DNA from 4 places in the Bowmanella denitrificans genome. Region 4 is predicted to be linked to each of the others. Evidence: predicted binding sites of a transcription regulator. Region 4 holds the regulator's gene; each other region holds the start of a gene.

The links. The regulator LexA, encoded in region 4, represses DNA repair genes until DNA is damaged. The targets are predictions, from matches to a motif close to TACTGTATNNNNATACAGTA.
Region 1: a site for LexA is predicted at 5,949-5,968, ahead of recA (recombinase RecA). Genes of this name have one in related genera too.
Region 2: a site for LexA is predicted at 4,309-4,328, ahead of recN (DNA repair protein RecN). Genes of this name have one in related genera too.
Region 3: a site for LexA is predicted at 2,235-2,254, ahead of ABD028_RS21505 (YebG family protein). Genes of this name have one in related genera too.

Annotation. Positions count from the first base shown of each region.
Region 1 covers NZ_BAAAEI010000007.1:57,784-66,023, forward strand. The annotation lists gene metH (methionine synthase) at 1-690, opposite strand, end outside; gene ABD028_RS08555 (homocysteine S-methyltransferase family protein) at 706-1,746, opposite strand; gene metA (homoserine O-acetyltransferase MetA) at 1,770-2,687, opposite strand; gene ABD028_RS08565 (MDR family MFS transporter) at 2,955-4,187, shown strand; gene ABD028_RS08570 (DUF1287 domain-containing protein) at 4,241-4,786, shown strand; gene recA (recombinase RecA) at 4,864-5,895, opposite strand; gene ABD028_RS08580 (hypothetical protein) at 6,064-6,513, opposite strand; gene pncC (nicotinamide-nucleotide amidase) at 6,733-7,218, opposite strand; gene mutS (DNA mismatch repair protein MutS) at 7,257-8,240, shown strand, end outside.
Region 2 covers NZ_BAAAEI010000010.1:222,035-230,274, reverse strand. The annotation lists gene ABD028_RS10630 (TIGR01777 family oxidoreductase) at 1-38, shown strand, start outside; gene ABD028_RS10625 (ABC transporter permease) at 71-2,593, opposite strand; gene ABD028_RS10620 (ABC transporter ATP-binding protein) at 2,583-3,281, opposite strand; gene ABD028_RS10615 (arylesterase) at 3,262-3,924, shown strand; gene ABD028_RS10610 (hypothetical protein) at 3,981-4,157, shown strand; gene recN (DNA repair protein RecN) at 4,335-6,002, shown strand; gene ABD028_RS10600 (TonB-dependent receptor domain-containing protein) at 6,138-8,240, opposite strand, start outside.
Region 3 covers NZ_BAAAEI010000031.1:54,135-62,374, forward strand. The annotation lists gene mpl (UDP-N-acetylmuramate:L-alanyl-gamma-D-glutamyl-meso-diaminopimelate ligase) at 1-637, opposite strand, end outside; gene ABD028_RS21500 (class 1 fructose-bisphosphatase) at 830-1,801, shown strand; gene ABD028_RS21505 (YebG family protein) at 1,900-2,190, opposite strand; gene ABD028_RS21510 (sodium-translocating pyrophosphatase) at 2,330-4,324, opposite strand; gene ppa (inorganic diphosphatase) at 4,698-5,246, shown strand; gene ABD028_RS21520 (MFS transporter) at 5,342-6,559, shown strand; gene ABD028_RS21525 (DUF3299 domain-containing protein) at 6,564-7,022, shown strand; gene ABD028_RS21530 (type 2 periplasmic-binding domain-containing protein) at 7,081-7,497, opposite strand; gene ABD028_RS21535 (porin family protein) at 7,510-8,240, opposite strand, start outside.
Region 4 covers NZ_BAAAEI010000003.1:32,229-40,468, reverse strand. The annotation lists gene ctaD (cytochrome c oxidase subunit I) at 1-689, opposite strand, end outside; gene coxB (cytochrome c oxidase subunit II) at 700-1,776, opposite strand; gene lexA (transcriptional repressor LexA) at 2,226-2,852, opposite strand; gene plsB (glycerol-3-phosphate 1-O-acyltransferase PlsB) at 3,017-5,458, shown strand; gene ubiA (4-hydroxybenzoate octaprenyltransferase) at 5,438-6,307, opposite strand; gene ABD028_RS02420 (chorismate--pyruvate lyase family protein) at 6,300-6,866, opposite strand; gene ABD028_RS02415 (flagellar basal body-associated protein FliL) at 7,066-7,419, shown strand; gene glpG (rhomboid family intramembrane serine protease GlpG) at 7,422-8,240, opposite strand, start outside.

The DNA.
Region 1 (8,240 bases), on a different contig from region 4:
CTCGCGCACCGGTTCGTTGCCGCGAAACGAGAATGACACGTTAGACAGGCCGCCGGAAATATGCGCATGGGGCAGATGCTGACGAATCTTGCGGGTGGCATTGATAAAGTCCACCGCATAGTTGTTGTGCTCTTCAATGCCGGTAGCCACCGCAAAGATATTCGGGTCAAAAATAATATCTTCCGGGGCAAAGCCGATCTTCTCGGTGAGCAGCTTGTAACTGCGCTGACAAATTTCAAATTTACGCGCTTCGGTATCGGCCTGGCCAGTTTCATCAAAGGCCATCACCACAGTAGCAGCGCCATAACGCTTAATCAGTTTGGCCTGATGCAGAAACTGCTCCTCGCCTTCCTTAAGACTGATGGAGTTAACAATGGCCTTGCCTTGCACGCACTTCAGGCCCGCCTCTATTACCGACCATTTGGACGAGTCGATCATCACCGGCACCCGGCTGATATCCGGCTCGGAGGCAATCAGGTTCAAGAAACGCACCATGGCGACTTCTGAGTCCAACATGGCTTCGTCCATGTTGATGTCGATCACCTGGGCACCGTTTTCCACCTGCTGACGGGCCACATCCAGGGCGGTTTCATAGTCTCCTTCCAGAATCAGGCGTTTAAAGCGGGCGGAGCCTGTGACGTTGGTACGCTCGCCGACGTTAATAAAGTTGGCGCTGGCTTGTTGAGTCATGCTTACCTCGGTCTGTTACTGTACAAAGGGCTCTAGGCCGGACAGGCGTAATCTGACCGGCAGCTTTGGCGCGGTTCTTGGCGCTTTACCCGCGACGGCATCGGCCAGCACACGAATATGCTGAGGCGTGGTGCCACAACAGCCACCGACTATGTTGAGCATTCCGGCATCGGCCCATTCACGAATATGTACCGCCATTTCTTCGCCGTCCATATCGTATTCGCCAAATTCATTGGGCAGACCGGCATTGGGGTGGGCAGATACCGCACATTCGCACACATCACTGAGCTCCTGCACATACTGGCGCAGCAAATCCGGCCCCAGAGCGCAATTAAGACCAAAGGACAGCGGCTTTATATGGCGCAGTGAATAATAAAAAGCTTCGGTGGTTTGCCCGGACAGGGTACGCCCCGACGCATCGGTGATCGTGCCTGAGATCATCACCGGCAAACGTTGCTGGCGTTTTTCAAATACATTTTCCACCGCAAAGGCGGCTGCTTTGGCATTTAAGGTATCAAAGATGGTTTCAATCAGAATAATATCTGCACCGCCTTCCATCAGGGCCTGAGTGGCCTCTTCATAGGCTGCTACCAACTCATCAAAGGTGACATTACGTTTGCCTGGATCATTCACATCTGGCGAGATTGAGGCGGTGCGGTTAGTGGGACCTAACACCCCGGCGACATAGCGGGGGCGTTCAGGCGTACTGTATTTGTCGCAAGCCTGCCTGGCCAAACGGGTGGCCTCAAGATTAATTTCATACACCAGCGCCTGCATATCATAATCCGCCATGGCGATAGAGGTGGCGTTAAAGGTGTTGGTTTCCAGAATATCGGCCCCTGCAGCCAGATACTGTTCATGAATGTCAGAAATAATCTCTGGCTGGGTTAATACCAGCAAATCATTGTTGCCCTTGATATCCATATGCCAGTCGGCAAAACGCTGTCCGCGATAATCGGCTTCTTCCAGCTTATGCTGCTGGATCATGGTGCCCATGGCGCCATCCAGGATCAGGATGCGCGATTTCAGGGCCTCTTCGATGGGCTTAAGCTTCAACTAAACAATCCTCTTTATGCCTTTCAGGCAATATCCGACAGGTTATACGGGGTTTCCTGATACACATAGTAATTCAGCCAGTTGGTGAACAACAAATTACCATGGGAGCGCCAGGTGACCAATGGCGGCTTGCCAGGGTCATCGCCAGGGAAATAATTATCCGGCACAGCAGGCGACAGGCCACTATCCAGATCGCGCTGATATTCACCTGCCAGGGTATCAGGGTCATATTCTGGGTGACCGGTAACAAATACCAAACGCTTGTCCTTACTGGCTGCCAGGTAAACCCCGGCCTTGTCTGAGGTGGCCAGTACCTTGATATCCGCTAATGACAAATAGGTGTCTGTCGGAATTTCCCCAAAACGGGAATGGCAGGCGTTGAATACCGGGTCGAAACCGCGCAGCAGTTCATCGTGCTCCTGATTAACCTGATGCACAAACACGCCAGAGAGCTTATTTTCGCGCAGACGCCGGTCAATACCATAGTAATGGTACATGGCTGCATGGGCGGCCCAGCACAAAAACAGGGTGGACTGCACATGGCGTCGTGCCCAATCCAGTACCGATTGCATCTTATCCCAGTACTTAACATCTTCATAATCCAGCAAGGCAAGCGGTGCGCCGGTGACAATCAGCCCGTCATACTTCTTCTGCGCCACATCTTCAAACTGGTGATAAAACGCATCCATATGGGCTTTCGGGGTATTCTTCGGTGCTTCGTTGTCAATCCGAATTAAATCCACATTGATTTGCAATGGCGTATTGGACAGCAGTCGCAACAGTTGCACTTCGGTCTCAATCTTATTCGGCATCAAATTCAGAATACCGACTTCCAAAGGACGAATATCCTGATGGGCCGCACGGTCCATCCCCATCACAAAAATGTTCTCTTCGCCTAAAACATCTTGTGCAGGTAAGTCATTGGGTATGCGAATTGGCATGGTAGTGCTCCGAACAAGTGAACGAATAGGCCGCCCCGGCGCTATGGCGATCTTGCCAAGACGTCTGGAAATGTCAACCTCTTTACGTCTAGACGTCCAAAACAAGTATAATAAGATGGAAATCAAAGTTCACAGTCTGTCTTTGCAGTACGTCAGCGCCGCCATTACCGCGCGTGCAGAGGATCGGTTTGTAAAAGGTGACTTTTAAATCAAGAGTAAAACCTATAGCTTATACACCTGTTAAAAGACCCTGAAGGACCAGATAGCGTGAACTGGCAACTGGCTAGACAATTTCCTTCCCTGGTGTGGATTATGATCCTGGGGGTATTCTTTTCACGTGGTACCTTCTTTATGGTCTGGCCCTTCATGGCCATTATGCTTTACCAGAAGTTCAACCTGAACGAATGGCAAGTGGGCCTGACCATGACCTTGTCTGCCGTATCGGCCGTATTGGTGGGGTTTTACGCCGGGGCACTCACCGACAGGCTGGGGCGTAAAACCATGCTGATCACTGCCGGGGTGCTGGCAGTACTGGCTTTCAGTCTGCTTGCCGTTGCCGATCAGGTACTGCTTTATGCTATCTGCATGACCTTTTGCGCCATTAGCCGGGAGATTTGGGAACCACCAGCCAAAGCCATCATCAGCGATATGCTGCCAAGCAGTGAAATGCGTGAGATGGCTTTTCAGTTACGCTACTTTTCCATCAATGTGGGTGCGGCACTGTTTCCCCTGGCGGGCGTATGGCTGGGTTTTTCCGGCCAGCAGCATACGTTTTTTGCCGTTGCAGCCGTGTATCTTATTTTGCTATGGGTTGTCTGGTGGGGGTTTCGTCGTCCTTCGTCCCCCAAAACTGCGACAGCCAGCATTGTGCCCCTCAGACAGATATTAACCGTACTTAAGCAGGATAAGCTGTTTTTGCTGCTGGTTGCCGCCAATACTTTAGTGGCATTTGTCTTTGCGCATATGGACTCATCCCTGGTTCAGTATCTGAGTCGTGAAGGATTGGACAACGTGGTGCAGTTAGTTGGCACCCTGATTTTCACCAACGGTATGACGATCGTCTGTTTCCAATTTGTGATGGTAAGACTGATGCAAAAGCGCAGTTTGACTCACAGGGTGCAAGTAGGCATGGTACTGCTGACACTCTCCCAGTTAGGTTATGCCCTTAATCCGGTAGAATGGTATTGGGGTTGGATAGTTGCCACCTTTCTACTGAGCCTGGGCGAATGTGTGCTTTTTCCTACCATGAATATTCAAATCGATCGCATTGCGCCGCCCAATATGCGCGGGGTTTACTACGGGGCTGCGGCTATCTATTCGCTGGGATTTGCTATTGCACCTTATATCGGTGGTCTGCTGCTCAAGGCCTATGGCGGCCCCGCACTGTTTCTTTGCACGAGCTTTTGCTGTTTGGCGGTGTTCGTTCTTTATCAACAGGTTAGACGGGCTGAACGACAAGCATTGCAGTTGTCTGACGGGCCATTGGAGAATCAGGGATGATTAAACTTCTGCAGCATTTACCCCTTGTGTGGGTACTGTGGTCACCTTTTCTGATGGCCAAGCCAACATCCTTAGTAGCTGCGGCCCAGGCCCGCACCCAGATTGAAGTTCATTATAATGGTAGTTACCGCAAGCTGGCCTATCCAGGCGGCGATGTGCCTGACAATATCGGTGTTTGTACCGACCTGATTATCCGCAGCTATCGCGCACTTGGTGTGGACCTGCAACAATTAGTGCACGAGGATATGCTGGCTAATTTTTCCTTATATCCATCCAAACGCATCTGGGGCTTGCAAAAACCTGACAGCAATATTGACCACAGACGAGTCCCCAACCTGCAGGTATTTTTCAGTCGACAGGGCCTGACATTGCCAAATTCACAGGATAAATCAGACTATCAGCCCGGCGATTTGGTGACCTGGATGTTGCCAGGCAATCTGCCTCATATAGGTATAGTCAGTACCAGTAAAGCCGCAGATGGAACACCATTAGTACTGCACAATATCGGCGCAGGGCCAGTAGAGGACAACCGGCTGTTCAGCTTTCCTATCACCGGACATTACCGCTATTTTCATCAGTCTTCCAACCAACAAAACTGATAAAAGTGAAGCCGTATTATTAATATCTGAAAACAAAAAGGCCCGAAAACGGGCCTTTCTCACAAACAAGCTAATGCTTACAGTACATCTTCAGAAACGCCTTCCTCGGCTTTAACTGTTTTAGCCAATAACAGTTTGTCACGCAGTTGCTTTTCAATCGCCTGAGCAATCTCCGGTTTTTCCTTCATAAATTTTACTGCGTTGGCCTTACCCTGGCCGATACGTTCGCCATTATAGCTATACCAGGCCCCGGCTTTTTCCACGAACTTGTGCAGCACGCCCATGTCCACCAGCTCGGCTTCTTTGCTGATCCCTTCGCCGTACATAATATTAAATTCGGCCTGCTTGAAGGGGGGAGCCACTTTGTTTTTTACCACCTTCACGCGGGTTTCGCTGCCAACCACTTCATCCCCCTCTTTCACCGCACCAATACGGCGGATATCCAAGCGAACCGAGGCATAAAATTTCAGAGCATTACCACCAGTGGTGGTCTCGGGGTTGCCGAACATCACACCAATTTTCATACGGATCTGGTTGATAAAAATACATAGGGTATTGGAGCGCTTAATATTACCGGTCAGCTTACGCAGTGCCTGCGACATCAGACGAGCCTGTAACCCTACATGAGAGTCACCCATTTCACCTTCAATCTCAGCTTTAGGCGTCAGGGCTGCCACTGAGTCTACTACCACCACATCCACGGCGCCTGAACGCACCAACATATCGCAAATTTCCAGCGCCTGTTCACCGGTATCCGGCTGAGATACCAGCAGCTCTTCCACATTCACGCCAAGCTTACCAGCATAAACAGGGTCAAGTGCATGCTCGGCATCCACGAATGCGCAGGTTTTACCCATTTTCTGGGCCTGGGCAATCACTTGCAGTGTTAAGGTAGTTTTACCAGAAGATTCAGGACCGTAGATTTCCACTACCCGGCCACAAGGCAGGCCGCCAATCCCCAGCGCCACATCCACACTCAAAGAGCCAGTGGAAATAGCTTCAATATCCATCGCCTGGTTATCGCCCAGACGCATGATGGCACCTTTACCGAATTGTTTTTCAATTTGTCCCAGGGCGGCTGACAAGGCCCTGGCTTTATTATCTTCCATTGGTCGCTCCTTCTCTGAGCAGGTTGACAGTCGTCATTTATTGAATGCAAGTATACTGTATAGCCATACAGTTACAAGAGCTTGATGGAAAATTTGTGTAGATTGGCGTTTAATAGGGTGCCGCCCCTGCGGCTATACCAACAAGGGCGGTGCCTGGCGGCGATGCTGTTACTTAGAGAATCCTCTATTGCCATAACGTCTGGCAAACTTCTCTATGGGTAAACCATTGCATTGCACGTCGTCAACCCTACCATTAAACATACTTTGCTTAACCTTCTCATAGACCTCCCTAGAGGTCACTGCAGCAAAGCACAGCTCGGATTCGCGGCTATCCTGAGTCTTCTCGAAGGTGTACACCACAACAGATTTGCCCGAGGTGTTGTCGCGGTATTTCTTGGCAAATTCTTTTAAGGTCATGCCGTTACAGCTGAAGGTTTGCAATTCTGTTTGGTTAAATCCAAATTCTTCAGCTTTGGCTTCCATTGCAGCATCAGATTCAGCAGCAGCAATGCAAATCGCAGTTAAATTGGAATTGTCGCCACTAACCAAATCAGCAGCCAAAGTGAATGGACTGGTGCACAGCGCCACAACGGACAAAACAAGGAGTGATTTTTTCATTATTGGGTTTCCCAGATTGAATAATTATTATCATTAACAGTCGGTCAAGTGGAACCGATGTTAATTAAACCTAATCCAGGAATACCAGTTACGCAAAATCATCCATAAAATAACCATTAATCAACTGGTTGCTGTTCAATAACAGGCCATTCTGAGCGAACTTAGCGCCCATATGTCAGTATGGATACTTGTTGCTTGCTGCCGGCCCAAGTGCAACCGTTAACGAATAGCTTCAGCCCCAAACCTCAGGGCAAATTCCACCGCTTGCTGGCGAATTTGCTGTCTATCGCCCTCAAAGCGCTGCAGAACACTTTTTGTTTCGCCCTTCAAGGCCAAGCCAAACCACACAGTGCCAACCGGCTTCTCCGGGCTGCCACCATCCGGGCCCGCAATACCGCTTACGGCAATGGCCATGTCAGCCTTGGCGGCATTTAATGCCCCCTGAGCCATTTCTTCGACGGTCTGGGCTGATACTGCGCCGTGCACCACCAGGGTGTCAGTTTGCACACCAAGTAAATCCTGCTTGGCCTGATTAGAGTAGGTGATAAAGCCGCGTTCAAACCAGGAGGAACTTCCAGAGACGCTGGTAATGGCGTATCCTATGCCCCCTCCGGTGCAGGATTCAGCGCAGGTCATTGTCCAACCCTTTTGTTTAAGGGTGTCGCCCAACTCACCGGCCAGGCGCAGGCTCGTTTCTGTCGTCATCTTTTCTAATCCCGACAATAACAAAGAATAGCGTCATTATGCCCTCTGATAATTTTGCCATGCAAGCCGGTCTTTTTAACCAACAGCAGCTCGCCCAGCATACGCCGATGATGCAGCAATATCTGCGCATCAAATCTGAACACCCGCAGATTCTTTTGTTCTATCGTATGGGTGACTTCTATGAACTGTTCTACGACGACGCCAAACGGGCCGCCCAGTTGCTGGACATCTCGCTGACGGCCAGGGGTAAATCCGGCGGCGATCCGATTCCCATGGCCGGTGTGCCTTACCATGCCGTGGAAGGCTATCTGGCCAAATTGGTCAAACTGGGACAATCCGTGGCGATTTGTGAGCAGGTTGGTGACCCGGCCACCAGCAAAGGGCCGGTGGAACGCAAAGTAACCCGTATAGTCACCCCAGGCACTATCACCGATGAGGCACTTTTAGAAGACCGGCGAGACAACTTGCTGGCTGCTGTTTGGCAAGACAAGGCCGGTTTCGGCTACGCCACGCTGGAGTTATCCAGTGGCCGTTTCAGCCTCTGTGAACTGAAAAACGAAGAAGCCCTGCAAGCAGAATTACAGCGCACCCAACCCGCTGAGCTGCTGTATCCCGAAGGCATGGCAGCATTTAACCTGATTGAACAACGTCGTGGCCTGCGTCGCCGCCCTCAATGGGAGTTCGATCTGCAAACCGCCATTACCCAGTTGAACCAACAGTTCGGCACCCGCGAATTAAGCGGCTTTGGTGTAGAAAAAGCCGAGTTGGGTCTGTGCGCCGCTGGCTGCGTAATGCAATATGTCAAAGATACACAGCGTGCCGCCCTGCCGCATATTCGCGCCATTCGTCTGGAAACTCAGGCGGATACCGTGCAAATGGACGCCGCCACCAGGCGAAATCTGGAATTGACTCAGAATCTTGCCGGGGGCATCGAAAATACCCTGGCATCGGTACTGGACAAAACCAGCACCGCCATGGGCAGCCGCTTATTGCAGCGCTGGATCCACCGTCCACTCACCAAT
Region 2 (8,240 bases), on a different contig from region 4:
AATTGGATAAAGCATTGCTGAATCTGATAAAGGGCTAAAAAGTAAGCCTCAACATATGTTGAGGCTTATTCTAAATCATCCGTCTCAGCAGATCGCTGGTATTGAAAGACAACAATCGCCAGCAACTCAGCGCCCCCAGTATTCCGACAACCAGCGCACCAACCAAGGGTGCTAACAGCCAGAATTGAAAGTGGAATCCGGCCTGCATATTAAACACCTGAGTCTGCAGCAGATAGAGTGCCAGCTCATTGGCCATTGCCGCCATAAAACCGGCAACCGAGCCGATAATAACGAACTCTAACACCACGCTCATTCTGATCAGTATGCCCCTGGCCCCCAGTGTTCGTAATATCGCCAGCTCCTGCATACGCTCATCCATACTGGCTTGCACCTGCGCCACTAATACCAGAGTACCAGCACAAAGTACCAGAAACAGAATAAACTCTACTGCCATCGACACTTGCTCTACGATGCTGCGCAATTGATTAATGCGGGCATCCACATCAAACAGACTGACAGTGGGAAATGGTGCCATCAACTCTGCCAGCTTGGCTTTGTGCTCAGTATCCAGATGAAAACTGGTGATATAGGTAGGTGAAAACTCCGCCATCGCATATGGCTCCAGCACAAAGAAAAAATTGGGCTGCATGGTTTGCCAGTTGACCTCCCGGATACTGGTCACCCGGGCCCTGACCACTTCGCTACCAATATTAAAGGTCAGCCTATCCCCCATCTTGATGTCCAGACGCTCGGCCACTTCTTTTTCCACCGACACCCTGGGTTCTTCACCCGGCGCAGCGCCGCCATGCCACTGCCCTTCTACCACATGGTTTTCGTGCTGTAGTTGATTGCTCCAGGTAAGGTTGGCTTCGCGCCCCAACCCTTGACGACCGCGGCTATTACTGTCTGCCTCTTTGCTAACATCGGTACGGATTGTTTCGTCATTGATGGCGGCAAAGCGACCGCGAACCACGGGATAGAAGTGTTCAACTTTCACGCCTCGCGCCAGAAAATGCTGTTCGAGCTGTGGCAACTGTCCTTCGGTAATATTGATCATAAAATAGTTGGGCGTACCTTCGGGTAACTGGTCGCGCCATTGCTGCACCATATCATTGCGCATCACCAGAACCACCAACAGCAGCATAATAGTGACCGCAAAACTGATAAGCTGCACCGAATTGTCCATGGCGCGACGGGAAATCCGTGCCCAGGCCAGTTGCCAAGCGCCCATTCTTGCCTGCCCCAATTTGCGGCCAAGGGCAATTAACCCCAGCGTCACCAGCATCAGCGCCACCACTAACAATAGCCCACAAGCCAGCAGGATAGCACTGATAGTCAAATTGCCGCTGTAAGCCCACATCAACAGAAAAATAGCCAAACCGGCCACGGCGAACTGCACACTTCTGGAACCCATGCTGGCGCCAAGATCGCGGCGCAAGACTCTTAAGGGAGGTACAGAAAAGAGCTTCATCAGCGGGTACAGTGAAAACAACATGGCGCATACCAATCCGGTAAATACCGCGATTAAAAATGGTCGCCAGTACCAGCTGTCGAGTGCCACCTGAACCTTTTCGGCAATTAAACTGGCGATGAACTGTTGCACCCCATAGCCCACAATACCGCCAATTAAGATACCCAAGGCGGTGATAAACAGAATTTGCAGTAAATATACCCGCCGCACCAAAGCGGCGGATGCGCCGAGGGTCTTCATAATGGCAACAGGATCGTAATGGCGCTGACTGTATCGCTGTGCCGCCACAGCAATAGACACGGCGGCCAGCACAATGGCCAGCAGGCTGGCCAGCAGAAAATATTGCTCGGCACGTTTAACCGAACGCCCCAGTGGTGAATCGTCATCTTTAACCGAGCGCCAGTAATGGATCTCCCGATTAAGCTGAGGTTTCAGGTATTCGTAATAATCATCCAGGGCGGCATCATCACCGGCAAACAGATAATCATAGTCGGTGCGACTGCCCGGTCCGGTGACATTGGTAGCAGCTAAATCCGATTGATTCATCAACACTACAGGATCGCCACCAAACAGGCTAAAGCCGCCATCAGGCAGTTCAATCACCGCCTGGGTAATCACAAATGCCTTATCACCTATTTCCAGTTGGTCACCAAGATTAACCCCCAGAACCTGGAACAATCGCGAGCCAATCCAGACCTCCCCTGGTTGAGGCAAACTATCAGTCACTTGCGGCAGACCAAAGGGCGTCTCGGAAATTTTAACCTTACCTTTCAGCGGATACTGTTTGTCTACCGCTCTGACATCCGCCAGCATCATTTTGTCATTGGCAAATGCCATGGAACGCAGTTGATTGCGCTGGGCGACCTTAAGGCCACGTTGTGTGGCTTCTTCCAGCCATTCTGGTGGCACCGGCTTGTCTGAGCCCAGCAGGCGGTCTGCAGCCAGAAACTCGGCACTTTTGTCGGTCAAGGCCGACTGCAGACGCTCACTAAAAAGAGACAGCGACAACACAGAAGCAACAGACAACACGATAGCCAGCAAAATTACGGTGAGTTCACCACGCCGGGCTTCATGACGAAACAACCGCCAGGACAAGCTTAACGACATTGCATCAACCCGCATGGCGTTTATCCTCAAAGCCAGACACCGGCGCTTCCTCCAATACACCACCATGCATGCGAAGCTGGCGCTGACAGCGCGCAGCTAATTCGCTGTCGTGCGTGACCAGAATCAATGTTGTTCCCAGTTGCTGGTTTAAATCAAACAACAGATTTTCGATTTTTTCACCGTTAGCGGCGTCAAGATTTCCGGTCGGCTCATCGGCAAATAGAATTCTGGGACGAGTAATAAACGCGCGGGCAATAGCCACCCGTTGCTGCTCACCACCGCTGAGCTGGTTGGGATAATGATTACCCCGATGCGACAAACCAACTTGTTCCAGTGCCTCAGTGGCACGTTTACGCGCATCGCTGAGCCCGGCAATTTCAGCAGGCAACATAATATTTTCCAGTGCGGTCAGGCTTTGCACCAGCATAAAACTCTGAAAGATAAAGCCGACTTTTTCACCGCGCAGCCTGGCGCGCTGTTCTTCATCCATAGCGTGCAGGGGCTGACCATCAAGAATAATCTCACCGGCAGACACCTGATCCAGTCCGGCCAGTAAACCTAACAAAGTGGACTTGCCGGAGCCTGACGCACCGACAATGGCAACAGACTCACCGGCCTTGACATCAAAACTGATAGGCTGAAGGATCTGCAACTCACCCTGGCTGGTTGTCACTATTTTGGTAATGGCCTTGGTACTAATCATATTGGAGGTCAACGTCATCGTGTATTCTGCTCTCAAGGTTATCCTGATTGTTATACCGCTGCTGTGCTTTTCGGATCAACTAAAGGCGGCGCAGGTCAAATTACTGGTATTAGGTGACAGCCTAAGCGCAGCCTATGGCATGAAGCAAGAACAAGGCTGGGTGAGTTTGTTACAAAATTCGTGGCAGGACAAAGGAATAACTGTCGTTAATGCTGCCATCAGTGGCGAAACCACCGATGGTGGCCTGGCACGGCTGCCACGTTTACTTGAACAACACCAGCCCAGCCATCTGCTGATAGAACTTGGTGGTAACGACGGTTTACGCGGCTACCCGGTAGACAAATTTAAAAACAATATCAGCGCCATGATCGAACTGGCCCGCCAAAATGGGGTATCTGTGCTGCTGCAACAGATGCAAATTCCCACCAACTACGGCAGACGCTACACCAAAATGTTTACCGACAGCTACAATGAGCTGGCCGACAATCATCAGGTGCCTCTGTTACCATTCTTGCTGCAAGATATTGCGCTTAAGCCAGAGCTGATGCAAAAAGACCGTATTCATCCCAATGCAGAAGCACAGCCATTGATTGCCGAGTTTATGCGTAAACAACTTGAGCCTATTCTATTGGCAAGCCAATAAACCCACTTTGGTCTACACTTTGTCAACCAATAGATTCCAAAACAAGGTGAATTAAAATGGAAGTCGGTTCAGTCTCAGGTACCAATGTACAAAGTGTACAGCCACAACCCCGCCAGGAGCAGCAGGAAGTGCGGCAGGCAGACCAGCAGCAACGTCAGGCAGAGTTGGAAAATCAGCGTAGTCAACCCGATCCCAATCAGCGCGTAGGGACGGTTGTAGACACTCAGGCCTGAGTGAAGCAGACCTTCCAGCAATAATCAGGCATCAGGAAGCAAAAGGTATATCTGGATAAGCCAGCTTCAGACTTTGGTTGTTGCTGATTACAAAATTATTTATCCGCTACTGTATAGACAAGCCCAAAATACTGTATATAGTTACATATAAATCTGTATGGATAACCAGGTAACTATATGCTGCTGCAACTTTCTGTACGTAACTTCGCTATTGTCCAATCGCTGGAAATTGACTTTCAACAGGGGATGACCGCCATTACCGGTGAAACCGGTGCCGGTAAATCCATTGCAATAGATGCACTGGGGTTGTGCCTTGGAGACCGGGCAGAAGCCGGCATGGTAAGAAAAGGAGCGGATAAAGCGGAGATTACTGCGTGCTTTTCTCTGCCAACTCTTCCTGTTGCCCGGCAGTGGCTTGCAGATCAGGAACTACTGGAAGATGACGAAGAATGTGTTATCCGCCGGGTTATTTCTGCCGAAGGGCGTTCCAAGGCATATATCAATGGTTCCCCCGTATCGTTGCAGCAGTTAAAAAACCTGGGGCAGTATCTGGTGAATATTCATGGCCAACACGCCCACCAGCAATTACTCAAAGCGGATGTACAGCGCGAATTACTGGACAGCTATGCTGCCCACCCTGCCCTGTTACAACAGGTGGCCGCTTGTTATCAGCAGTTACAGGAAAGCCGCAAACACTATCAAGCCTTGCAGGAGAGTCAGCAACAACGTGAAGCCAGACGTCAGCTTCTGGATTATCAGGTTCAGGAATTAAACGAATTTGCCATTGAAGAAGGGGAATTCGAGCAACTGGAAGTGGAACATAAACGATTGAGCCATAGCCAGTCATTGCTGGAACAATCGCAAATGAGCTTTCACCAGTTATACGATGCGGATGATATCAATGCCTTGTCGATTATTCAGCACGCAGTAGACAGACTCTCAGAGCTACAGGAACACGATGCCAGCCTGACCCCAATAGTAGAGATGTTGACCGAAGCCAATATTCAGGTGGACGAAGCGTCGCAACAACTACGTGATTATATAGACAGTCTTGAAGTAGATCCTTTCCGGATGCAGCAAGTGGAAGCACGCTTCTCCCGCGCGATGGAGCTGGCACGCAAACACCAGATATTGCCGGAAGGACTTTACCAATACCACCAGCAGTTACTGGATGAGTTTGCTCAGTTACAACAGGATGATGACCTGCTCGGCGAATTAGCCAGTAAGCTTGATGCGTTGCAGCAAGCCTATATTGAATCGGCACAAGCATTGAGTGAATCCCGTACAAAAGCCGCGCAAAAGCTGGCGGGTGAGGTGCAAAGCCAAATCAGGCTGATGAATATGAACCAGGCCTGCTTTTGTATTGCAGTGGATTTTACCGCCGAGCAAGCAGCCAGCCGCTATGGTTTGGATCAGGTTCATTTTATGGTGGCCACCAATCCAGGCCAGCCCGCTGATCTGCTCGAAAAAGTCGCCTCAGGTGGTGAGCTTTCGCGTATCGGCCTGGCGGTACAGGTTATTGCCAGTGCCAGTCACCAGGTGCCCACCATGATATTTGACGAAGTGGACACCGGCATTAGCGGGCCAACCGCATCAGTGGTAGGGCAGTTACTGCGAAGATTGGGAGAAAGGCTGCAGGTATTGTGTGTGACCCATTTACCTCAGGTAGCCGCTTGTGCTCAGCATCAGATGCTGGTCACCAAATTCAGTGATGGTAAAACCACAGAAACCCATATGCTGGCGCTTGAACAACAACAACGTATTGAAGAGCTGGCCAGACTATTGGCTGGCGATAAGTTGACGGATACAGCAATCGCCAATGCCCGGGAACTATTAGGCCTATAATATATCCAACAAACAAGTATTGGGTTTTATAAATACTGCCCCATTAAGGGATAAGAAAAGTGTTAAGCGTGGAGGGCCCGCTACTCACAAATATCAGCAAGAGTAGCGGGCTTTTTTAGTGTTTCGATCAACTCTTTAGAATTGATAATACAAACTGACTTTGTAGTTTCTGCCCACTTCAGCAGGATCTCTTGCTTCACTAGCCGGTGCTCGCAAGTAACGTTCGTTAGTTAGATTGTCCACCCCAGCCACCAGCGTTACCCCTTCGAACACGCCCAGCCCCTGATAGCTCAGGTTCAAATTGAACACGCGGTAGGATTCAGTACCATAACCATTTTCAAGGTACAGCTGGGACAGCCTGTCCTGTTTCCCATAGGCCAACATCTGCCCGCCAATATTAAGATCCGGCCGTAACTGGTAATTCAGATTCAAAGTCATCTTGTCTGCTGGTGCTTCGCTATATGGCTGCCATTGTTGCTCCACCGTCCCCAGGAAGAAATTCGGTACACCAAAAACATCCATATTTATGGTGGAATAGCCCAGATACGCTGACAAAGCACCAAGACGATAGTCTATTTCTACTTCAATGCCCCGGTTTTTCAGCTGACTGATATTTTTTGCGCTGTAATCCCTATGGGTCGCTACTGGTACGCCATTCGCTGGCTCAGGGCCCGGGGAGCCCAACTGCTTGTTACCTTCGCTGTCGAAGTAGTACATAAAAGGAACGTTATCGATGTAGTTGTTAATTTCATTGTCAAAGTAGATAAACTTAAAGCCAAATTGATCGGCATAGGCGGTGTCTGTCCAATGCAAGCCAAAACCGGCTTCCAGATTGTCAGAGGTTTCCGGCTTCAAGTCAGGCTGCGGCTCCTGATAGCAAATCTTACCGCCTATATGACAGCGCCATTCATCTTTTTTATACAGTTCTTGCACTGATGGCGCACGAAACGCTTCAGCGCGTTTCAGGTAAAAATTCAGGTTATCGGTTGCCCTGAAGGTTAATCCCACTTCACTGGAAAACTCGCCATCATCATTACCTGCATAGCTGGCAAACAGGCTATTGTCTCTTTTGTAGCTGTCGTATCGGCCACCCGCTGTGAGCAACAGGCGCTGGGAAAACAACTCGACTTGGTCAATCAGCGACACAGAGACGTTAGTAGCATTACTGTTACCATAAAAACTCGTCAGTTTGTTTTCAGCAGTACTCAGATCCCATTGCTTCTGACTGAAGTCTTCCCGCTCATAATTAAGCTCAAGTGCGACTTTATGTTCAACTGCAGCTTGCACAATTGACAGGTTGGACAAGCGCAGACCTTTTCTTTTGTTACTCCAGTTGTTGTCCGCATCGTAGCTGATTCGGTTTTCCCCTCTGGGAATATAACCCCGAGTTTGTTTCTCCATATTCTTTTCAGAGAAGGTCGCATGAATATCCAGATCCACCCAATGGCTGTCGGGTTGATAGCTGTACAACAGTGAACCTTCCAGATAGTCATTCTGGTAGTTTTCTTTCAAAGTTGGATAGGCTAGTGCCAGATCCATACGCTGACTATATGGTTGATCTTTGGATTCGGTCTCACTCCAGTCAACTTTACCTTTTAGCCTGTGTACTGGACCAATCTGCCAGGTACTTTTCAGCGACACATTGCTACGGGATGAGTCATTGCGAATCTTTTCTAAAGCGGGAATACCCTCGCCACCGATCTGCCTGTCGCCGACAATATCCACATCAGAAAAATCTACCCGGCTAACATTAAACACAGTGTCCAAGTTACCATTAAGGCTGAATGAAGACGCGCCCAGCGTCACTGCATCACTGGCTCCCTGATAAGCGGATGACAGTCTGACACCTAAACCATCCTGGTGATTCAGGTAGTCGGCGGCATCTTTAGTAACCATCCGAATACTGCCGCCCACTGCACCAGAGCCCACGGTCAGAGAGTCGGCACCACGTAGCACCTGCACGAGTTTCAGTTGCGCCGGATCCACCCCCAGGCTGTTGATAGTTGCAATATTACTGGAACCATCGGATTCTGTTTTACGCTTAACATTGTCAACAGAGATATGGATCCGTTCTCCATACAAGCCACGGATGGCTGGTTGACCCGACAAGGGACTGACACTGCCATTCATTTCTACTCCTGGCAGTTCCCTTAGCAGGTTAGTCAGCTCTGATTCCTGATTACGCTGTATTTCCTCACTGCCCAAAATGGATACCGAGGCGGCAACGTCCTGATTCAC
Region 3 (8,240 bases), on a different contig from region 4:
CCGGCACCATACGCAGTAAATGATGAAATTGCTTCTGAATGGCGGCCAGATTGTCAAAGATATCGGCGTGATCAAATTCCAGATTATTAATAATCAGGGTGCGCGGGCGGTAATGCACAAACTTAGAGCGTTTATCGAAAAAGGCGCTGTCGTATTCATCGGCCTCAATGACAAAAAAAGGTGAGTCGCCCAGGCGGGCTGAGATACCAAAGTTTTCCGGTACACCGCCAATCAGAAAACCGGGATTAAGCCCGGCATGCTCCAAAATCCAGGCCAGCATACTGGCTGTGGTGGTTTTACCATGGGTACCGGACACGGCAAGCACCCAACGGTCTTTGAGCAGATTCTCCAGCAGCCATTGCGGGCCGCTGGTATAGGGCAGATTGCGATCCAGCACATATTCTACAGCCGGGTTGCCGCGGCTCATGGCATTACCTATGACTACCAGATCGGGTGCCGGGTTTAATTGCTTAGGGTCATAACCTTGCGTAAGACTAATACCCAACTGTTCAAGCTGAGTGCTCATGGGAGGATAAACATTGGCATCGGAGCCGGTTACGCGATGGCCGAGTGCTTTGGCCAGCGCGGCGATCCCGCCCATAAAGGTGCCGCAAATGCCGAGAATATGTATATGCATAATTAACAGGTCAATTCTAATCTGCGCCAAGCCTATCAGAAACTTCGACTTTGAATAATACCTGTGACCATGCCCGGCGACATCTGTGGTCAAACTGGTTACAATAAAAGAACAAAAATAAAAACAAAGCCCTACGGCTTAGATCCATGGGCAGTCCCTACATCAATAAAAATTCTCTAAGGTCTGAAGTTTATGAAACGACTCAACACACAGTTACAGGAAGACGGTTGTCCCCTTGAACTTATTCTGCTTATTCGCACCTTGTTGGCGGCCTGTAAGGAGATATCCTTCAGGGTCAGCCAAGGTGCTCTGGCCGGCGTACTGGGGTCTACCCTGAGTGACAACGTGCAGGGCGAAAGGCAAAAAAAGCTGGATGTGATCTCTAACCAAATTCTTAAGGATATCCTCAGTGAATCTGGCTATGTCAAAGCTATTTCCTCTGAAGAAGAGGACCATGTCATTGGTTGCAATCCTGACGGTAAATATCTGATTAGTTTTGATCCGCTGGATGGTTCTTCCAACACCGACATCAACAGCCTGATCGGGACAATTTTCTCTGTGATGCATGCACCGCAGTGGATGGAACCTGATGATCCATCTGCCTTTCTGCAGCCGGGCACTCAGCAAGTAGCTGCAGGTTACGTACTGTATGGCCCGTCTACCATGCTGGCCATGACCACAGGTCGGGGTACACATTTATATACCCTGGATAAAACCCACGGTGGCTTCCTGCTGACCCGCAACAATGTGCAGGTTCCGAAGGAAACCCAGGAGTTTGCTATCAATACTTCTAACCAGCGTCACTGGGAACCTTGCATGCAAGAGTATGTGGCAGATCTGCTGGCTGGTGATCAGGGCCCAAGGGGCAAAAACTACAATATGCGCTGGGTGGCGGCCATGGTAGGGGACATCCACCGGGTATTGTGCCGGGGCGGTATTTTCGCTTACCCCTGGGATAACCGTGAACCGAACAAGCCAGGTAAACTGCGCCTGATGTACGAAGCCAACCCAATGGCATTTCTGATGGAACAAGCCGGTGGCGGCGCGTCAACTGGTCGGGGTCGTATTCTGGAAGTGATGCCTACCGACATTCATCAGCGTGTACCTGTATTGCTTGGCTCGGCCGACGAAGTGGAAGCCTGTGTCAGCTATTACAAAGACTAATTGCGGCAAATGATTCACCCGGCCGCTTGGCCGGGTATCAGGGCTGTTTATCTTTCAAATATCGATCTCGTTCACATCCAGCCCCAGGCGTTATTGGATCAGGCCTGTTTCTTTTCCAACTTCACCACTTCGGCTTTTTCTTCTTCCAGTAAACCGGCTGCGGCACTTCCTTTAAGCAGCTTGCCAACCGCATCTTTGTTTTGCGCCAGCATAACGGACAGTTCTTCCATTACAGACTCTTCCAGTTTAATGCCCTTGGCCTGAATATAGTCAGCCAGGTTGTCGGCAACATCCAGCATCTTGTCATAGAGATCCGCCTCTTTTTTATCTGTTGTCACCAGCTTCTCTACCCCTTTGTGCTCAACCACATAGCGTACGATGATGGCCATCACAGCCTCCTTTGTTGGAAATCTGTTCAGAAGATTAACATGATTACTGTATAAATAAACAGTTATTTTTTGTGATTAAGATTAAATCTTCTATGCAAACGAAAAAGGCTGCTACTGCAGCCTTTTTGGGGGATAGCGCTTAAAGCAGCGGTGCAATCACCAGACTGACAATGGCCATTACGTTAATCAGGATATTCATGGCCGGCCCGGAGGTATCTTTGAATGGGTCACCTACAGTGTCGCCCACCACGGCGGCAGCGTGTACTGGAGATCCTTTGCCACCGTGATTGCCCTTCTCAACATATTTTTTGGCGTTATCCCAGGCGCCGCCAGCGTTTGCCATCATCAATGCCAGCAGCACACAACCCAGCAGTGCACCGCCCAGCATGCCACCTAAGGCATGGGGACCAATGCCAAAGCCAACCAGTGGCGGTACGGCAACAGCCAACACCCCAGGTAGAATCATTTTCTTTAATGCTGCGGTGGTGGCAATGTCCACACAGCGGGCAGTATCAGGTTTGGCGTCGCCTTCCATCAGGCCTTTTATCTCGCGAAACTGGCGACGAATTTCGTGGATCATTTCAAAAGCAGCATCACCCACAGCGGTCATGGTAATTGAGGCAATTAAGAACGGCAGGATACCGCCTATAAACATACCCACCAGCACTTCAGGATTGCCTAAATGCAAAGTGAAACCGGGATAGTGATGGGTCATAGTTTCCACAAAAGCGGCGATGATGGCCAGCGCAGCAAGGGCCGCCGCGCCAATGGCGAAACCTTTACCGATGGCCGCAGTAGTGTTGCCCAGTTCATCCAGCGAGTCGGTAATTTGCCGGGTTTCTTTGCCTAGCCCACCCATTTCTGCGATGCCGCCAGCGTTATCAGCCACCGGGCCGTATGCATCAATGGCCATGGTGATACCCACGGTCGCCAGCATACCCACGGCCGCGATACCTACGCCATACAGGCCAGACAGGCTGGTGGAAATATAGATAATAGCACTCAGCGTCAGCACCGGGATCACCACAGACTGCATACCGACCGACAGGCCGGTAATCATGACGGTTGCAGGGCCGGTTTCACCGGATTTAGCTATTTTACGAATCGGAGAAGCCGCTGTGTAATACTCTGTCACCAGACCTATGACAATACCACCCACAGCGCCAGTGACCACTGAGCACCAGACATGGTAGTCAATGCCCACCTGCTGAATAACAAAATAAGCGGCCACGACAAACAGTACTGCTGCACCTATGGTTCCGGCACGCAGTGCAACATCGGGTTTACTGGCCGACATGGCCTTGACCAGTAAAATACCCAACACCGAACACAGTAATCCGGTTGAAGCGAGCGCCAGGGGCAGAAACATCATAGACTCCCGGCTGCCGAGACCATCCAGCGCCATGGTGGAAGCAATAGCGATGGTCGCAATCATCGCGCCGCAGTAAGACTCGAATATATCTGAGCCCATTCCAGCCACGTCACCCACATTATCACCCACATTGTCGGCAATTACGCCTGGGTTGCGAGGATCATCTTCAGGAATGCCGGCTTCAATTTTACCGACCAGGTCAGCGCCTACATCTGCGCTCTTGGTGAAAATTCCGCCACCGACCCTTGAAAACAATGCCACACTGGAAGCTCCCATACCAAAACCATGGATAACATGGGCCGTGGCAGGATCTCCACCAAAAAACCAGTACAGCATGCCCAGTCCCAATAACCCCATGGATGCCACACATAATCCCATAATGGAGCCGCCCATAAAGGCGACGGACAGGGCTGCGGCTGCACCCTGGTCGTGTGCGGCCTGGGTGGTACGGACATTGGCCTTAGTGGCGGTGAACATACCTATATAGCCAGCCAAAGCAGAACAAATGGCACCTACAGCGAAAGCGATAGCGGTATTGGCACCAAGTGACAGATATAAGGCAATGCCCAGAACCAGGGCGAAAATAAACAGCATCTTGTATTCACGGTGCATAAACACCATTGCGCCGAGGTGTATCTGATCAGCAATGCTGCCGATAGCTTGATTGGTAACGGGTATGCGTTTAATCAGTAGATAAATAATTAACGCGAAGAGCAGGCCAACAAGACCCAATACGGGCGGTATATAGAATATTTCAGTCATAGCTTCCCCAAAATTAAACAAGGCACAGCCGTGCGATTTGCACGGTGGGCTGGTCTCAGGGGCCTGGCTACAACCTCAACAAAGTAGCTAACCCCTTTGTTTTTACTTGGCTTTTTTTAGCAACAGTCGCAACCACTATAGACCCCTGATGGAAGCTTGTCAGCAATATTTGCAGAAATTTTGCCCACCTAATCAGACCGCTGTTGAGTTCTGAGTTGTTTAAACAGGTAAACTAATGAGCTGTACATTCCTGTAAGACATTCAGTCACTTAGACCAAAGTCTTTCCGTGAGGTTGGTTTGAAGCTGTTTATTTGCCGTTTAAAAAACGTATAATCCGCGCACTTCCCGTTTTGTTAAAGATAAGGACCCGCCATGAGTTTAAATGCCGTTCCTGCAGGTAAGAACCTGCCTGAAGAAGTGAATGTAATTATTGAAATCCCGGCTCACTCCGACCCGGTTAAATACGAAGTGGACAAGGAGTCTGGCGCGATTTTCGTTGATCGCTTTATGGCCACCTGCATGCACTACCCAACTAACTACGGTTATGTGCCTCATACTTTATCTGAAGATGGTGATCCGGTTGATGTACTGGTTATCACACCCTTCCCTCTGCTGGCGGGTTCTGTGATTGCGTGCCGCCCGGTTGGTGTACTGAAGATGACAGACGAGTCAGGTACCGACGCTAAGGTTTTGGCAGTACCAAAGGACAAGTTGTCTACTATCTATCGCAATGTAAAGGACATCGAAGATGTACCTGAATTACTGCGTAATCAGATTGAACATTTCTTTGAGCATTATAAAGATCTGGAACCCAACAAGTGGGTGAAAATTGACGGCTGGGACAACGCTGAAGCTGCCAAAGAGGAAATTGTGTCCAGCGTTAAACGCTACGAAGATACGCCGGATAAACCAGCGTTCTAAGGCGAATTCCATATATAAATCGGGCCAGCATTGCTGGCCTTTTTTATGGCCTAAAGGCTACAATTGCCGTCCGTTGTCCCGGCTTTGGGTTACCCATGCCATCCTTGCAAGCTATCCGTCAGAATCCGCAATTTTTACTGTTGGCCATGGCCTTTGTCATGCCACTGACCTTCTCGGTATGGAATGCGTTACTGAATAACTTTGTTATCGACGCCGCACAATTTAATGGTGCGCAGATTGGCCTATTGCAAAGCTTGCGGGAAGTGCCTGGGTTTCTGGCGTTTACTGCCATTTTTGTGCTGCTGGTACTCAAAGAACAAACCTTTGCATTAATTTCCCTGGCGGTGATGTCCATCGGCATCGCACTGACTGGCTGGTTTCCGTTTGAATATGGCCTCTACGCCACCACAGTATTAATGTCTATTGGTTTCCACTATTTTGAAACGGTTAACCAGTCACTGACCCTGCAGTGGCTGGACAAGCAGCAAACCGCAGAGTTTATGGGACGTCAACTGGCAGTAAAAAGCTGTGCTTCGCTGCTGGCTTACGGTGCTATCTGGATTCTGATGGAGTGGTGGGGTATTAGCTATAATGCAATGTATATGCTGGCAGGTGGTGCGGGACTGATTATTGTACTGACCCTATGGTTGTTGTTCCCGCGTTTTTCCCAACCTAGCACCCAGCATAAGCAACTGGTATTGCGTCGTCGCTATTGGCTGTACTACGGCCTGACATTTTTCAGTGGCGCACGGCGGCAGATCTTTGTGGTGTTTGCCGCCTTTATGATGGTGGAGAAATTCGGTTACAGTGTGGGCGAAATCAGCTTACTCTTTATGCTCAATTATGTGTTTAATTTGTTGTTTGCCCCGAGCATAGGTCGCTTTATCGCGCGAGTGGGTGAAAGACGGGCGCTGGTGGTTGAGTATGTCGGTCTGATCATACTGTTTATCAGCTATGGCCTGGTGGAAACCGCCTGGTTGGGTGCGACATTATATGTTATCGACCACCTGTTGTTTGCTATGGCCATTGCCATGAAAACCTATTTTCAGAAAATTGCCGATCCTCGTGATATTGCCTCTACCTCGGGGGTGAGCTTTACCATTAATCATATTGCGGCGGTGGTGATACCGGCGCTACTGGGCATGGTATGGCTGGTATCGCCTAGTATGGTGTTTTTTGTCGGCGCGGGGTTTGCCTGTTGTTCGTTGTTGTTGTCGCTGAATATTCCGGCCCTGCCGATGTCGGGAAATGAGGTGCGCAGAAATCCATTTGGTTGGGCTAATCAGCCAGATCTTGCAGTTGAAAAGGTGTGAAGTGATGAGAATGCTAATGGTTGTCCTGGGGTTGTTGCCAATGCTGGCAATGGCTGAGGCCAAAGACTTGTATTGGGAAGATATGGTACCCAAAGATTACGTGGCACCTGAGCAAAGTATCAGCCACGACGGCGACAGTATGGCACAAATGAATCTGGATGCGCCGGTAGTGGCTGAACTGGATGGTCAGGAAGTCAGAATTCCGGGCTTTGTGGTGCCTTTGGAAGGTGATGACCAGAAGCTCACGGAATTTTTGCTGGTACCTTATTTTGGGGCCTGTATACATGTTCCACCCCCACCACCTAATCAAATTGTTTACGTAAAATTTGCTGAGGGTACACCGGTTGAGAGTTTGTATGATGCTGTCTGGATAACCGGCAAATTGTCTACTAAGGGCTGGAGTGGTGATATAGCCACGGTCGGCTACAGTCTGCAAGGGATAAAGGTTGAACCTTACGAATAGGCAACAGCATACACAGGGTGCCTGAAGCACTCTGTGTATGGCTGCTTGAAAGGCTTCTTCAGAAAGTGCCGACCACTTTCACATCTGCTGTGACCTTGGCGGCATCGATGTAACCAATCATATTGGGATTGGCCGCGATCAGACTTAACATCTCGCTGTCCGTTGCCACGGTTTTGGGCGGATTTGCCTTGCCCGTAAACACCAATTTTGCCCAGTAAGCTTTTATCTGGGATGTGTCGCGGCTAAGCACATTACTAACGAACATATCTTTAACCGCAACCCCATCGTCGAAATCTATCGGCACTGCTTGCGCACCGCTTGGGAATGTTTTGGTCTTTGCCAGGAATACTCTTTGTATTTCGTCCTGACTCAGACTGTCTCCATTGGACGGATGTACAATCACGGCCACCTCAGCCTGGGCAGCCAGACTCATGCCAAACAATACCGCACCTGTTACTTTGAAGATTGATTTCATGGTCTGTTCTCCTCAGAAGATAAAGTCGATGCCGACCCGGAATTGATCCATGCTTTCTTTATGATCCTGACTACCAACCTGGGTGGCCGCATTTCTATCCCATATATCATCATACTTAGTATATTCAGCTTTTAACGCTGCACTGTCATGGAAATCCCAGCGAATACCAAGCCCTGTTTCGGTAAATTCATACATCTGGCCATCAAATGCGGCCTGAATACCCGGCCTGAACGGTGCCGGAAACATGGCTGCCGTTGTCGTATTTCGGTCTGTTTCAGCTTCACCATAGTAAACATAGGGTTGTAGTGAACGCACCCGATAGCCCAGGTTTACATACCACTGGTTGTTGACCAGATTTAACGAGTCATCAATATCGACCCGGGACTTCTCAGCATTAAATACCAGGCTGCCATCGTCATAGCTTAGTCCATAGCCGAGGAAGGTGCCTTTATCGTCATTAATGCGTAAGTTGTCTGTAATGCTGACCGGGACACCGGCTTGATTTAACTGTGCGGCTAGTCCTTCAACCGTGACCACCGGAATATTCACATCTGTTTGCATATAAGTGGCATAGGCGGTGAAAGACTGCCATGAAAGCTGGCTGTTTATGCCCATTGCGTTGTTTAGTTTCCCCGCCGTTGGCGTGGTGGTGCTAAAGAACGTTTCTTCCACCCGCCCGGCGTAGGCATTAACGCTGACGTCGATACTCGAGAGGCTGAAGTTGTGCAGCACACTGACACCGT
Region 4 (8,240 bases):
AATTTATCTGTCAGCACCATAGTCACCGCCCCGGCTAACACCGGCATAACCGCAATCAGCAGAAAGGCAGTGATCAACCAGGTCCATACAAACAGCGGCATCTTCATCCAGGTCATGCCTGGTGCGCGCATATTAAAAATGGTCACAATAACGTTGATGGCGCCCATAATGGAGGATGCCCCCATAATATGCACAGAAAACACAAATAAAGCCGTGCTGTCGTTGCTGTAGGTGGTGGACAGCGGCGCATAAAAGGTCCAGCCAAAATTCGGGCCACCGCCTTCCAGAAACAACGAAGAGAGCAGGATCAAAAACGCAAAAGGCAGGATCCAGAAACTCCAGTTATTCATCCTCGGTAGGGCCATGTCCGGCGCGCCAATCATCAGTGGCACCATCCAGTTGGCTAAACCGGTAAAGGCCGGCATTACCGCACCAAAAACCATAATCAGCCCATGTACTGTGGTCATCTGGTTGAAAAAGTTGGGATCCACTAGCTGCAGGCCGGGCTGAAACAACTCAGCGCGGATCACCATCGCCATGGCCCCGCCAATCAGGAACATAATAAAGGCAAACCACAAATACAGGGTGCCGATATCTTTGTGGTTGGTGGTGTACAGCCAACGCTTAATACCGGATGGCTTATGGTCATGATGTTCGTCGTGGTGCAGGTGCTCTGCTGCGGTACTCATCATAATTCTCCTATTTGCCTGTCTGGACGGCGTTGACATCTTTGGCCTGCACCGTTTCACCCGTGTTGTTACCCCAGGCATTACGTTCATATGTAATCACAGCGGCCAGTTCTTTCAGGCTCAATTGCTTGCCAAAAGCCTGCATGGCAGTACCGGAAACGCCGTTGACCACCACATCGATATGCTTGCGCACATCGCCAGTGGCTATGGCACTACCTTTCAAACCAGGAAACACGCCCGGCAGCCCCTCACCGTTTGGCATATGGCAGGCAGCACAGGTACTCTGGTAAACCTTACTGCCCAAATCCATCAATTCGGTCATGTCCATATTCATGGCCAGAAGCTTTTGCTCTTCCTCTTTGGCTTTGCGCTGAATCGCTTCCTGCTCGGCAATCCAGGCATCGTATTCAGCCGGAGTCTTGGCTATTACCACCACAGGCATAAAGCCATGGTCCTTACCACAGAGTTCTGCACACTGCCCCCGGTAAATGCCAGGCTCATTAACACGGGCCCAGGCTTCGTTAATAAAGCCTGGGTTCGCATCTTTTTTCACGGCAAAATCAGGTACCCACCAGGAGTGAATCACATCATCAGAGGTCACCAGGAAGCGGACTTTCTTATCTGTGGGGATGACCAGCGGACGATCCACTTCCAGCAAGTAGTTTTCGCCTTTGCTGAATTTGTTGTGAATCTGCTCCTGTTGGGTAGCCAACACCGAGTAATACTCCACCTCGTTTTCCATATACTTATAGTGCCATTTCCATTGAGACCCGGTGACCAACACAGTTACATCCGCTTTGCTGGTGTCTTCCATGGCAATCAAAGTACTGGCAGCAGGAATCGCCATGCCAATAAGAATGAGAAACGGCACTACCGTCCAGGCCACCTCCACTTTGACACTTTCATGGAAATTGGCTGGTTTTACCCCTCTGGATTTACGATGGAAGATCATCGCAAAAAACATCGCGCCGAAGACCAGTATGCCAATCACCACGCAAATGTAGAAAATGGTCATGTGCAGATCATAAACCTGCGCACTGATGTCTGTTACCCCCTTGCGCAAGTTCAACTGGGAAGGCTGCGCCATGGCAGCAGCGCTCAGCAGGGTTGCGAATAATGCGGTCAACACACTTCTGGCCACGTGACGTCTCCTATGTCAGAACTGAAAGACTCCGGTGTCAGAAACCCGGAAAATCGAAAGTACCGTTGGACACAAAATGACACTTTCTTGTTATATTTTTGTTAAATGCAGTACAAGAATTACTCAACTGTACGGGGCGCGTCCAGCGATTTCTGAGAGGATAACAATCAAGCGCTCAAATTTTAACCATAAGTGAGCAGGAATCACGAATTTTCGCTAAGCTGCTAATTTATTGATTGTTTTATTGTGCAGGGAAAGTTGCCCATTAGGAGCGGCTATTAAATGGGGGTCTATGGTTCAGGCAGAAGCGCCTGTAGAGCAGGCTCTGGATATCGCCGATGAGTGCTCCTGCTACATCGGCATACCATCCGTCCCTGGATATAATTGTTAGGTGATTACATCCAATCGCTGTTACGGATAATCCCGACCGCGATACCTTCAATCGAAAAAGGCTGGGTGGCTAAGTCTACTTTAATCGGCGCGAATTCTTCGTTTTCCGCATGTAAAAGAATTTCGCTTCGACCACGTCGCTCAATACGCTTGACGGTGACGTCATCATCGACCCTGGCCACCACCACCTGACCGTTATGCACGTCCAGGGTACGATGCACTGCCAGCAGGTCGCCGTCCATAATGCCGATATCCTTCATGCTCATCCCATTCACTCTGAGCAAAAAATCCGCTTTGGGTTTAAACAAATCCGGGTCTACTTTGTAGTGAGTTTCGATGTGCTGTTGTGCCAGTATAGGTTCACCGGCAGCAACTCTGCCGATGAGTGGCAGGCCTTCCTCCTCAACCTGTCCGTCCATTGGAATGTTGAGCTTTATGCCTCTGGACGTGCCCGGTAAAATGTCTATCACCCCTTTACGGGACAGAGCTTTAAGGTGTTCCTCGGCGGCATTGGCGGAACGAAACCCCAACTGCTTGGCAATTTCTGCGCGGGTAGGCGGCATACCTGTATGAGCCATAGTATCTTTAATCAGTTGCAGAACTTCTTCCTGCCGGGGTGTAAGTGGACGCATAAGCCTGTTTTTCCATACAGTTTTACTGTGAGTATATCCAGTTATACCAAGATAGCAACTCTTGTTGTTTATTCTGTCTGAAATGCTAGGGGCTGATGCTGCACAAGGACATTAAACCAAGAAGATGCTATGCTTCGCGCACTTTTACAGGAGGTCCATTGGCGATGTTCTGGTTGCACAAGCTGCTACTAAACCTGATTAAATACCCAACCCGTTTGCTGGTCAAAACCAAAAGCATTCCTGCCGATATTCATCAGGAACTGGGCATTGATCAACACAAACCCATAATCTATTTGTTGCACACCCACTCTGCCACCGACCTGATTGCATTGCAGAAAGCAACCGAGCAATTGGGTTTACCGGATCCCCTGCGCCCCTTGCAGTTAAACGGCCAGGTGCTGCAGGCAAACCTGAGTCTGGAAGAACCGCAGGGGTTAATAAGTCGTCGTATTCATGCAACGGATATAGCGAACAGCTTTCAACATATTTTGCAGTTGCAGCGGCAGACGCCGGATATAGATATGCAAATAGTACCGACGGCGATTTTCTGGGGCCGGGCTCCGGGCAAATCCAAACCGGGTTGGTCTGACTTGTTGGCTGACCGCGCCTCGCCAAGTTGGTTACGAAAGTTTTTTATTGTGCTGTTTTTAGGTCGCGACAACTTTGTCTATTTCAGCCGCGCCGTTTCCTCCAGGCGCATGCTCGAAGAAAATGGCAGTGATGAACGCATTGCACATAAGTTAATCAGAGTCGCCAGGACACATTTTTATCGCCGTATACAAGCGATGACCGGGCCGCGCAGCATTGATCGTTTGCAACTGCAGAATGCCATTCTTGGCGCCAGAGCGGTTAAAGATGCCATCACTGAAGAACAACAGGATAAAAGGCTCAGTGCTGAACAAGCCAGACAACGGGCTGAGAGCTATTTAAAAGAGATTGCCGCAGATTATCGGGAAGGCACCATTCGCCTGGCAGACAGATTACTGACCCGGGTATGGAACAAGATTTATAACGGTATAGAAGTGCACAATGCGGCACGCATCCGTGAGTTGGCGCAAAACGGACATGAAATCATCTATGTCCCCTGCCATCGCAGTCATATGGATTATCTGCTTTTGACTTATGTTATCTACCATGAGGGACTGGCCACGCCACATATTGCTGCAGGTATCAATTTGAATTTCTGGCCGGTGGGCGGAATCTTCCGCCGCGGTGGCGCGTTTTTCCTGCGTCGTAGCTTTGCCGGTAACAAACTTTATACCGCAGTCTTCAAGGAGTACCTGGAGTTTCTGTTTAATCGTGGTTTCCCGGTTAAGTACTATCCCGAAGGGGGGCGCAGTCGAACCGGTCGGTTGTTACCACCAAAAACCGGCATGCTGGCGATGACATTACAAGCCATGTTAAAGGGGGTAAAACGTCCAGTGAGTTTGGTACCGGTCTATCTTGGCTACGAGAACGTAATGGAATTAGGTAGCTACCTGAAAGAGCTAAAAGGCAGCAGTAAACAGAAAGAATCATTCTGGCAGGTATTTTCCGCCATTAAGAAATTAAAGAATTATGGTCATGGTTTTCTGAGTTTTGGTGAACCGATTCAGCTTAACAGTTATCTCGACAGCCGGGTGCCAAACTGGCGTGACGATGCATTATCTGTGGAACGCAAACCGAGCTGGCTCACCCCCACCGTCAACCATCTGGCCAATCAAGTGATGTGCCGTATTAATCAGACTGCCGCCATTAACGGCATGGCCTTGTGCTCCTTAGTACTGTTAGCAGCAGAAAATCATGCAATGGAAGAAGATGATCTGGCTGGCAGTCTTAATCAGTTGCTGACCCTGCTCCGTGCGGCGCCCTATAGCCAGTTAAGCAGTATTCCTGATGTTGATGGTCATACGCTGCTGAAACAAACCCTGGCTCTGAATAAGTTCAGTATCCGCGATGATGCATTTGGCCGGGTAGTGTCACTGAATGAACATAGTGCCATTACTCAAACTTACTATCGCAACAATATTTTGCACCTGCTGGCATTACCCAGCCTGATTGCCGCCGCAGTAATGACAGGGCCGCCAAAGTCGGCAGTGATAGATTACATCAAGGCAATCTATCCTTTGTTAAAGCGTGAACTGTTTATGCATTTCACCTTAACCGAGGCGACAACCTATTGTCAGCAGTTAATGCAGCAGATGCTGGAACTTGGCTTGATTAAAGAGCTTGACGGCAAATTGCTTGCCCCACCTCGCACAGATGCGGACTACCGGACTTTGCAAGTACTCAGCGAGACCATCCAGCAAACCTTACAACGTTATGCCATCGTACTGACACTGCTGGAAAAGGAGCAATCAATCCCTCGCGCGACCTTGGAGAAACAGAGCCGCGAATTGGCAGAACATCTGAGTGCGGTAAATGGCATCAATGCGCCAGAGTTCTACGATAAGAACGTCTTTTCAAGCTTTGTGAATGCACTCAAAGACAACGGCCTGGTAGCAGCAGACGAAGACGGGGCGTTACAGCAGTCTGCTCAAAGTGCCGCCTTAAAAGAAATGGTGCTGTCTCTGGTCAGTTCCGGGATCGTGCAGAAACTGCACCAGTTACACCATCCGCACAGCTAGATCGAGTATCAATCCCAGTGTAATGGCCAACCCCACATAATGATTGTTGAGGAAGGCCTTGAAGCAAGGTTCCCGTTCCCGTCCGGCAATCAGCCACTGCTGATAGCCGGACAGCAATACCGCTATAGTCCAGCCGACAAAGTATAGCGCCCCAAAGGCCAGGTAGAAGCCAAGCCAGGCCAGAATGCCGAGAAACATCAGTTGTAAACAGCCGATGATCAATTTGTCAAATCGCCCAAACAGGATAGCGGTGGACTTAACACCAATTCTAAGATCATCGTCCCTGTCCACCATCGCATACATAGTGTCGTAGGCCACCGTCCATAGGATATTGGCAGTAAACAGCCACCAGCTCCACCAGGGTAAAAAACTCAGGCTGGCCATACATGCCATGGGAATCGCCCAACTGAACGCGGCACCAAGCACGAATTGCGGCAAATGTGTGTAACGCTTCATAAAAGGGTAGCAAGCCGCCAGCGCCAGGGCGCCAAAGGACAGCAAAATAGTCTGCCAGTTTAAAAACAGCACCAGACCGAAGGACATCAGTACTAACAAGGTGAAAAAGCCCAGCGCTTGTCGCTCTGTGATTTCACCGCTAACCAGGGGACGCGACGCAGTGCGCTTCACTTCACCATCCACATGGCGGTCGGCATAGTCATTGATGACACAGCCAGCTGAGCGCATCAGAAACACCCCCAGGCTAAATATGACAATCAACGGCCAATCCGGCATGCCGTCAGCCGCCATCCATAGCGCCCACCATGTTGGCCAAAGCAACAAATATGTGCCGATGGGTTTATCCATTCGCGCCAGACGCGCGAATGCAGCCAGCTTGGTGCGGCTATACATACGTAGCCCCAAACTGTTTGTAGGCCGGGCAACCCGGCAAAAATATCTCAGCCACCATCATATGCCAGTGCTTGTAACTAAAACGAGAACGGCGCCCCCACAAATCATGACTGCAACGCAGCCCCAACCTGGTCATCAGCTCATGTTCGGTACCCAGTCTGGTCAGCTCAAAGGGTTCTCGCAGGCAATCACTGTTGTTAAACAATACCTTACCCAGTGATTGCTCCCCCAGTGCGGCCAGTTCCCGCATGCCTTCCTGCACCAAAGACTCAGGTAACAGCGAGCGGGCAAAAACCCAGGGATGCTCTTCTCCCCACAGCAACACTTCCCTGACCTGACAGGGTTGGTTTTGCATAGGCGCTTTCTCATTGTCCAGCAAGGGCAAAAGCTGCTGACCAAGAAGCTGGACACGAAAGTGTCTGCAATGGGACTGCAAGCGTTCGGTCAGGGAACTGGTATCCAACAGCCAGTTCTTCAGATGAAAATCCGGTATCCCAATAAACTCCGGACTGTGCCAGGTGACGGCAGGGGAAAAGGGAAAGTCTAAAGATAAATTCAAGGTGGTTTGTGACTCAGACGATATAGTGGTCATAATACCCGTGGTGCCGCATAGCAGCAAATCAGGTGGGCGGAAAAATACCTGTGCGGAACTGTCCGTCTGTATGATTTTGTTGATAAAATACCCATAGTGAATAGAAACCCGGAACTTATACCTTATGTTCAACAGACAAATAGTCGTACTGGTTTTGCTACCCCTGATGCTGATTTCACCCCGGGCGATGGCAGCCTACGCCTATTTTGGTCTGGAACCCGATATTGTCACTAATTATGTTAGCACCAGCAGCCGCAACCTGGGGTATGTGAGGGTCACGGTGGAACTAATGCTTGAAGACGCTTCTTTTCTTGAAGCAGCTGAACATCACTCACCGCTGCTCAGGGCCACGACTATTGATATTTTTGGCCGTCAGCCGGAAGAAAAAGTTAAATCTCTTACTGGTCGCGAAGAAATTCGCCGGGATTGCCTGCAAAAGCTACGGCAACTGATGAAACAGGAAACCGGCTCAGAGATGATCAAGGATGTGATATTTACCAAGTACCTTTATCAAGGTTGAGCTCAGCGTCCCAGCCTGGTATAAATTAGAGCAAGTAAGCAGCCACTTACCAGGCCTACCGTATGTGCGGTATTTGCCACACTGACCCAAAGTAAATCGGCATAACCTAAAATCAGCCAGAACAGAATAAACCCTACCAGTGGTTTAGAAAGATGTAAGCCCCACTGCGGGCGCAGCCAACCACACCACCAGACAAATCCCATCACCCCATAAACCACGCCAGACAGGCCGCCAAAATTAGGTCCGGTATGCAGATACTGTGTGTAGTTAGATAGCAAGGCCGTAACCACAAACACCAGCAACAGATTCAGGGTGCCGAATTTCTGCTCTATCTGGCTGGCGAGAATCGCCCACCACAATAGGTTAAAGACTATGTGCAGCGCCGAGAAGTGCAGAAATGCAGGCCCGAGCAGCCGCCACCACTGCTGGTTTTCCACCAGCAATGCCGGGGGCTGAAAAGATAACATGTGCTGTAACTGGCTGAACCACCCCATCAGGCTGCCCAAATACACCAAAGTACAAGCTACCAGTACCAACAGCGTAAACGGGCTACGCATCAGCATTTGCAATTGTGGCGACATATCCTGCTGGCTACGCTGCATGTTCACCACCTGCCCTTGCTGCCAGGCAGCCTGCTGATATTTGGCCTGACGTGGGTCGCGTAGGAAGTCCTGGGTGATGAGCCGGGCTTCTTCCCAGCGCTTATCATCTTTTAGCAATACGGCGTGGGGATGCTCACCTTCCAACAATTGGTAGCTTACGATGATGCCTTGCTGATTCAGGTAGTTAGCCAGTAAGTGCGCTGGCGCTTCCTGGCTGAA